DNA from 2 places in the Peribacillus sp. JNUCC41 genome. Region 2 is predicted to be linked to the other one. Evidence: riboswitches for the same ligand, from Rfam matches in the RefSeq annotation. Region 2 holds a riboswitch; the other holds the start of a gene.
What was found. A riboswitch is a leader RNA that binds a small molecule or an ion and turns the genes downstream of it on or off. The one in region 2 is predicted to bind S-adenosylmethionine.
Positions count from the first base shown of each region.

Region 1: it holds a riboswitch for S-adenosylmethionine, as region 2 does, so the genes downstream of both, JNUCC41_RS11590 (sugar ABC transporter substrate-binding protein) here and metK (methionine adenosyltransferase) in region 2, are expected to answer to the same signal.

Region 1 covers NZ_CP062163.1:2,353,979-2,358,480, forward strand. Annotated here, with positions in the region: gene JNUCC41_RS11585 (GTPase domain-containing protein) at 1-2,344, shown strand, start outside; SAM riboswitch class I at 2,440-2,545, shown strand; gene JNUCC41_RS11590 (sugar ABC transporter substrate-binding protein) at 2,662-3,774, shown strand; gene JNUCC41_RS11595 (sugar ABC transporter ATP-binding protein) at 3,832-4,502, shown strand, end outside.
Region 2 covers NZ_CP062163.1:1,203,375-1,207,876, reverse strand. Annotated here, with positions in the region: gene pckA (phosphoenolpyruvate carboxykinase (ATP)) at 1-1,309, opposite strand, end outside; SAM riboswitch class I at 1,740-1,902, shown strand; gene metK (methionine adenosyltransferase) at 2,070-3,260, shown strand.

The sequences.
Region 1 (4,502 bases), 1.2 Mb from region 2:
AGAAGCAGTCGAGTTTCAACCGGATTACCCGAATGTCACGGAAATCGCACGTGCCTTTTTTGAAGAACAAAAGGATTGGAACAGTGCGGTGGTATTAGCGGCTAATGAAAGTATCCGTACAGAATCAATGGGCTGGTTCGATGTGCTGAAGACGTATATCCAGCAGGGGGTTGCCCAATCGATGGATCCGGATTATTTTTCAACTGTCCTTGGTTCGCTATACACACTTGACCAGGAACGTTTCGAAAAAGTGACGGTTGCCCTTTGGAAAAATTATAAATATACGGATTCTTATTTCGAATGGCTAAGAGTGATTAATAATTTGATAGATACCATCGAATTGAACCATGCTGATGTATGGGATGAGCTTTCCGTCTATTACAGGGATGCATATGCAGGTCTTTTAGAAGGAACGCACCTAATCAAAGATTTAAGTCCTGTCGTGCCAAGGTTACTGGAAAACTGGCTTAAAATCGCAGATGGGGAGCTCTCGTTGTTTGCGGCGGCATCCGCGTTGTCCTGGAATGAAATCTTCCCGGATACGATCAATGCGCTGGTCATTCAGGATGCAGAAAGCCTGTTGGTGAAATCGCCTAAATTAGGAGGCGGACTTGAAGCGGGAGAGAAACTGTTCAATTCCATTATCCAGTGGGCTGAAGATAATGATCTAAAGGTTGGCAATAAGCTTAAATGGATGGTCGAGGGGCTTAAGAATACCGAAAATTTCAATCTTCTTCTTGTAGGAAGTACAGGAAATGGCAAGACATCCTTCATTCAGTCAATTGTTGGCGAGAGCATTGCTGCTGAAGATCATTCATCCTTAGTCAGTGTCAAAGACGGGGATGATTTGGAAATCCTTGAAATTACCGATACAGATAGAAAGGTTGTCATGGAGCTAGCTGAATTGGATGAAACACGCCGCCAGCGCGGGACTATTGTTGATGTGACAATCATAAGTGACTACCTAAGAAATAATGGTCTGCGATTATTGGATACACCGGGGTTCAATGGGGAAAAAAGCGTGGAATCCGATTTCCAAGGGTATTTACATGGCAGTGATGGACTGATGTTCGTCCTGGACGCCCGGGCGCCTTTCACCGGCAGCGAACGGGATCTGTTATTGGAAATTCAAATGATGGCTCCGAAACTGCCGATTCATTTCTTATTAAATAAAATGGATACGATATACAGTGATCAGGTCGCAGTCCGGATGGAAGACGAAACATGGGATAAAGTGAATGCATATTTCCCGAATGCGAAAGTATTCGCTTTCTCCAAACTTTATGATAGCAAGCAACAATTGAAGGACCTTTCAGCCTTCCTTCAATCGAATTACCAAGATGAGAATTGGAAGGAAAGAAGATCTGAGAAAATCCTTGCATTCATTCGTAAAACTTTATCTTATCTGTTAGAAAAACGGGCAGCCAATGAGCGGAAATGCGAGCATTCCATCTCTTGGAATGAACAGATGGAAGTCAAACTGAATGGGGCGGTCAATCAACTGGCTGATTTGGAAAAAGAAAAAAGTGAAAATATCATAAGGTCGTATCGTCTGCTTAAGGATGAAGTGAAAAATCAGCTTTCTACTAAAATTCCTGAATTACTGAAGGATTGTTCTAAATCATTAACGGAAAGCAGTGATTTCAGCCAAGTCCATGTACAGTTAAACGAAGAAATGAATGAGCGGATTCAAAACTTCATTTCTGATAAGATCATGCCTCAATATTATCGTTCTCTACAAGACTGGATTGCCAGTTCCCAAATGGAGTTCTCACAAAGCCAGCAGTTTATGGATGAGATGAGTGCCGGATTCAATGAATTATACAAAGAAGAACGGATTACGCTTGCAGGTGACTTCAGAGTATTGGATGACTGGCGCCGTGATGCCGATCGGATGACAAGCAGTATCCGCATCGAAAACGTTAATATCCTTTTGCGCAGGACTCCATCACAATTGCTGCTTAAAGGAGCAGGGAAGCTGTTTGGGGCGATACCGCAAAATAAAGCCAATATGTACAATCGTTATAAGAAATATCTGGAAAGTGAAGACTACCTGGATGTTGCAGAAATGATCACGGAACGTTTCCTTACCCAATTTGGATTGTTTGAAAAATCTTTGGATCGGGACATCTCACTTTTCTATCGCAGTTCATTTGCCTTACTTCAAAAAACGATTGAACAAACGCAGACCGAGATAAAAGACTACCAGGCTGCATTGGAACATATGAAAGAAAATCCGGAAGTTTACCGTGACCCAATCACTTTGTTCGAAGTGAAATTAAGGCAGTTGGAGAGGCTTGAAAAAATCGAGAAAAAGCGTCTAGCCCAACTTCAAAGAAAATAAAAAATATCAGGGAACATTTCAAATATTCAAAAATCTATTGACTTTATGACTATATCCCTATAAAGTGATAATTACGAAAACGTAACACAATATATCTCTTATCAAGAGTGGCGGAGGGACTGGCCCTAAGATGCCCAGCAACCGTTCCATTAGGAATTGGTGCTAAATCCTGCAAAACAGAAATGTTTTGACAGATAAGAGAGGGACAAGTCTGCAAAACAGCTGATTAAACCTCTCTATATTAGAGAGGTTTTTATTTTGGGATTTACACCAACTAAACTGATAAGACTAAATTGAAAATATGGAGGGAAAACAAGATGAGAAGGTCTATTAAAGGAATATTCATTTCAGCCATCGCTTCGGCTTTGCTTTTAACGGGGTGCTCCACTGGGCAGAGTTCCACAGAATCGAAGAAAGAAGAAAAAGTATCATTTGAAAATGTACCGGAAAGATTTGCAGATGGGGATGGAGCCAAGATCAAAGTGATCCGTAAAATTGGCGGTGATGATCATACGGCCCAATACCTGGCGGGGGCGAAGGAAGAAGGAGAAGCACTGGGATTTCAAGTGGATACATATACAGCCAATGGTGATACGGCTAAATTTCATGATGCGATAGCGCAGGCTTTGGAGGAAGATTACGATGGGTATATCATTTCCCATGGTGATGATGCAGCAACTGTGAATGACGTTCAAAAGTTGGTTGATTCAGGTAAAAGCGTTGTCACGTTCGATTCAATAGGCGAACTATCTAAAATTGATGGCGTGACATTAACTTCACAGGATGATGAAGCGTTGGCAACATTGGCTTTTGATAAACTGTTAAAAGAGCAGAAAGGTGAAGCGGCAATTGCCTATCTTTGGGTGGATGGTTTCCCACCAATGGTAAGAAGAAATGCAGTCTATCAGGAAAAACTAAAAGAAAATCCTGGGATTAAAGAAGTCGAAAGATTCGGGGTGGCATCTGCTGATACTTCGGTTCAGACACAAAATGCTGTAGCCGCAATGCTGAATAAATACCCTAAAGGTAAATTGGATGCCATTTTCGCAACATGGGATGCCTTTGCCATCGGTGCAGCCCGGGCGATTAAAGAAGCGGGCCGCGATGAAGTGAAGATATATGGTATTGATGTATCTAACGCAGATCTCCAGGAAATCCAATCGGCTGATAGCTCATGGTCCTACACGGCAGCGGTCGATCCCAAGCTGATCGGTGCAGTGAATATGAGGATATTGGCTAAAAAATTAGCGGGCGAAGATACTCCGCAAACCTATGACTTAGAGGCTTCACTTATTTCACAAAAGCAAGTCCAAGCTTCAAAAGAAGCGGTAAACATGGCAAATCTGTCTGGTATTGTCGATGGCTGGGGTGAATCTACGGAATTTGAAGAAGATTGGATGAAAGTTTTGAAAGATCATTATAAAAAGTAAAAAGAGACACTCTCTTTCAAGTAGAAGGGAGTGTCTGTTCAATAAGGGGGAATGGACATGGGCACGAAACTAGAAATGAAGAGGATTTCGATTGAATTTCCAGGGGTGAAGGCGCTGAGTGAAGTTGGTTTTTCCGTACAATCAGGGACAGCCCACGCATTGGTCGGTGCAAACGGAGCAGGAAAATCGACGTTAATGAAAGTTTTATCGGGAGCCCATGTTCATTATTCAGGTGACATTTTCATTGATGGGATGAGGCAGGATATCCGCTCGCCAAAAGCGGCTCAGGAACAAGGCATTCAAATTGTTTATCAGGAAGTGGATACAGCCCTCATCCCTTACTTAACGGTTGGCGAAAATGTAATGTTGAACGATATGGTCCAAAACATGGAAAAAAAACAGAGGATCCAATGGAAAGAGCTGCACAAACGAGCCTCTTATATTCTTGAAGATATGAAAATTCGTGTCCCTTCGAAAAAGCTGGTAAGAGATCTTACCTTGGCTGAAAAACAGATGGTCCTGATAGCAAGGGCCGTTTCGACAGATTGCAAATTCCTGATTCTCGATGAGCCAACTGCTCCGTTAAGTCATACGGAGACGACAGAACTTTTTCGAATTGTAAATGAATTAAAGCAAAAAGGCGTTGGAATCATTTTCATTTCACATCGTCTGCCTGAGATTTTTGAAATCTGTGAGGAAATTACAATCATGAGAAATGGGGAGCGTGT
Region 2 (4,502 bases):
TTCCAGTTCCATATGCACCGCCAGTCCATCCAGTGTTGACAAGGTATACCTTTGCATTGTGCTCGTCGATTTTATCACCAAGCATCTCGGCATAGCGTGTAGCTGGAAGCGGTAAGAATGGTGAACCGAAGCAAGTGGAGAATGTAGCTTCCGGTGAAGTTACGCCTCTTTCAGTACCAGCCAATTTACTAGTGTATCCGCTTAGGAAGTGGAACATTGCCTGTTCTTTGGAAAGCTTGCTGATTGGAGGCAAAACGCCTGAAGCATCAGCTGTCAAGAAAATGATTGTATTTGGATGTCCTGCAATACTTGGGTTCACGATGTTATCGATCGCTTGCATTTGGTAAGCAGCACGAGTGTTTTCAGTCAATGAACTGTCATCATAGTTCGCTTCGCGTGTATCCGGATCAACAACAACATTTTCCAGTACGGCACCGAAACGGATCGCATCGAAAATTTGTGGTTCTTTTTCACGTGAAAGGTTGATTGTTTTCGCATAGCAGCCGCCTTCGATGTTGAATACGCCGTTAGAAGACCAGCCGTGCTCGTCATCGCCAATCAGTTTACGGCTCGTGTCTGCAGACAAAGTCGTTTTGCCTGTACCGGACAGACCGAAGAATAAAGCGACGTCCCCTTCACGTCCTACGTTTGCAGAGCAATGCATTGGAAGTATTCCAGCCTCTGGAAGTAAGTAGTTCATGATCGAGAAGATCGATTTTTTCATTTCTCCTGCATATTCCGTTCCGCCGATCAGGATGGTACGGCGTTCAAATGAAACGATGATGAAAGTTTCGGATGTAGTTCCGTCAACTTCCGGGTCTGCTTTGAAGTTAGGTGCAGAAAGGATTGTGAATTCAGCTTCGTGACCTCTCAATTCCTCTTCGTTTGGACGGATGAACAAAGTATGGGCGAAAAGGTTATGCCAAGCATATTCATTAACAACACGGATCGGAAGACGTGATGATTCATCTGCACCAGCGAAACCTTTAAAAACAAAAATCTCTTCTTTTGCTTTTAGGTAGTCAACTACTTTATTATATAGTTTATTGAATACATCTTCGGAAATTGGCTGGTTCACTGGACCCCAATCGATTTTATCTTTAACTGATGCTTCTTCAACGATATATTTATCTTTAGGTGAACGACCTGTATATTTGCCAGTTTCAGCTTTTACCGCACCGGTGGATGTTAGAACGCCTTCATTTCTGCTTAATACTTTTTCGACCAATTGAGGAACTGAAAGTTGAGTTTGCACATTGTTTCCTGTTAATAATTGGTGTAACTCATTAGAAACGTCTACAGAATTCATATATGAGGTACCTTCCTTTGTTTAAGTTTTTAGATTACAATTAGTATAACACATTCATTTAATTAGTCTATACTATTTCTTTTAATTTGTGATTATTTTCAGTTAGTTGCATTAATCATTTTAATCCGGCAGGAACCGATTCAGGATTACCGCATAAACTTTCATGAAGATAATTTTATTTTAATAGGAAGTAAGTAAGCAATATATGGCTAAAGGGAAAGTCAGGATGTCGTTCCTTTTCGGATGCTCATTACTTTATTATTAATGGCAATTTACAACATTTCTATTCGTATTTTGCATTGTAAGCCCTTCTAGGACGCTGCATCAACATGTTTTTTCAAATGAACGCCATTCTGGATGGATATCATCTTTTTAGAAAAGCATTGACAAGTTCCAGCCAGATACGATAATATCTTAAATTGTACGGATTCTCTTATCCCGAGTTGGTGGAGGGACAGGCCCTTTGAAACCCAGCAACCTGCCATATTGAACTTGACTCCAAGATCGATCGCCGAAAATAAAGCGAAGGTCTTCAAGGAATAGTGGTGATGGTGCTAACCTGAGCAAGGTAAAAAACCCTTGAACGATAAGAGTGAAAGGATAGAAGACAGAATGTTAAACCTTTCCTCATTTGCCAGGGAAGGTTTTTGTGTTTTTTAATAAGTAATTCTGTGTCTATAGTTGAAACTAATGAGGGAAACGAGTTCCGTAAAATTCAGGCTTTTGCCTGCAACATACTAACTTCCAAGGAGGAAATACGATGTCAAAGAAACGTCTATTTACTTCTGAATCTGTTACAGAGGGCCATCCGGACAAAATTTGTGATCAGATTTCAGATTCCATTTTAGATGCTATCCTAGCTAAGGATGCAAATGCACGTGTTGCGTGTGAAACTAGCGTAACTACAGGTCTTGTACTTGTTGCCGGTGAAATTACAACCTCCGCTTACGTAGATATTCCGCGTATCGTTCGTGATACGATTAAAGGAATTGGCTACACACGTGCGAAATACGGTTTCGATGCTGAAACTTGTGCAGTGTTGAGTTCCATTGATGAGCAGTCTGCCGATATCGCAGCTGGTGTCGATAAAGCATTGGAAGCTCGTGAAGGAAACATGTCAGAGGAAGAAATCGATGCAATCGGTGCAGGGGACCAAGGTCTTATGTTCGGATTTGCTTGTAATGAAACAGAAGAGCTTATGCCGCTTCCGATTTCATTGGCGCATAAACTTTCATTCCGCTTGGCTCAAGTCCGTAAAGATGAAACTCTTGCTTACCTGCGCCCTGATGGTAAAACACAGGTAACTGTGGAATATGATGAAAATAACGTTCCTGTTCGTGTAGATACGATCGTTATCTCTACACAGCATGATGCAGAAATTACGCTTGAACAAATTCAAGCCGATCTAAAAGAACACGTGATCGAGGCAGTCGTTCCAGCTGAATTGATCGATGCCGATACTAAGTACTTCATCAACCCGACTGGCCGTTTCGTAATTGGCGGACCTCAAGGGGATGCTGGTCTTACTGGACGTAAAATCATCGTTGATACTTACGGCGGATACGCTCGCCACGGCGGCGGTGCATTCTCTGGTAAGGATGCTACTAAAGTTGACCGTTCTGCTGCATACGCTGCTCGTTATGTTGCGAAAAACATCGTGGCAGCCGGACTTGCCGACAAAGCGGAAGTTCAATTGGCCTACGCAATTGGTGTTGCAGAGCCAGTATCTATCTCAATTGATACGTTCGGAACTGGTACAGTTAGCGAAGAAGTCCTTGTTGACCTAGTTCGCGCTAACTTCGACCTTCGTCCAGCAGGTATCATCAAAATGCTTGACCTTCGTCGCCCGATCTACAAACAAACAGCTGCCTACGGACACTTTGGCCGTACAGATGTCGATCTTCCATGGGAACGCACGGACAAAGCAGAAACATTAAAAGCACAAGCGTAATCCATATAAAAAAAGGTGTCCCGCAATTAGCGGGGCACCTTTTTTATGGATTAATTTTGCCGTCAGCGGGAATAATTCAAGAAATCCCAAAAAAATTCAACTTACGTGCAATACGCGTGAGTCAGGGGCGTTTACAAGTTTGTTTGGGTCAACTACTCGTGAGTTAGAGCGTTTTACTCGTGAGTTAGAGCAGTTTACTCGTGAATTAGAGCAGTTTACTCGTAAGTAGCGTTTTACTCGTGAGTTAGTAGAATTTACTCGTAAGTTTGAGCGTTTTACTCGTGAATTAAAGCAGTTTACTCGTGAGTAAGAGCAGTTTACTCGTGAATTAGAGCAGTTTACTCGTGAATTAGAGCAGTTTACTCGTGAGTTAGAGCGTTTTACTCGTGAGTTAGAGCAGTTTACTCGTGAGTAGAGCAGTTTACTCGTAAGTTAGAGCGTTTTACTCGTAAGTTAGAGCAGTTTACTCGTAAGTTAGAGCAGTTTACTCGTGAGTAAGAGCAGTTTACTCGTGAGTTAGTAGCAGTTTACTCGTGAATTAGAGCAGTTTACTCGTGAGTTAGTAGCAGTTTACTCGTGAGTAAGAGCGTTTTACTCGTGAGTAAGAGCAGTTTACTCGTGAATTAGAGCGTTTTACTCGTGAATTAAAGCAGTTTACTCGTGAGTTAGAGCGTTTTACTCGTGAGTTAGAGCAGTTTACTCGTGAGTTAGTAGAATTTACTCGTGAATTAGAGCAGTTTACTCGTAAGTAGCGTTTTACTCGTGAGTTAGTAGAATTTACTCGTAAGTTTGAGCGTTTTACTCGTGAATTAAAGCAGTTTACTCGTGGAGTAAGAGCAGTTTACTCGTGAATTAGAGCAGTTTACTCGTGAATTAGAGCAGTTTACTCGTGAGTTAGAGCGTTTTACTCGTGAGTTAGAGCAGTTTACTCGTGAGTAGAGCAGTTTACTCGTAAGTTAGAGCGTTTTACTCGTAAGTTAGAGCAGTTTACTCGTAAGTTAGAGCAGTTTACTCGTGAGTTAGAGCAGTTTACTCGTGAGTTAGTAGCAGTTTACTCGTGAATTAGAGCAGTTTACTCGTGAGTTAGTAGCAGTTTACTCGTGAGTAAGAGCGTTTTACTCGTGAGTAAGAGCAGTTTACTCGTGAATTAGAGCGTTTTACTCGTGAATTAAAGCAGTTTACTCGTGAGTTAGAGCGTTTTACTCGTGAGTTAGAGCAGTTTACTCGTGAGTTAGTAGAATT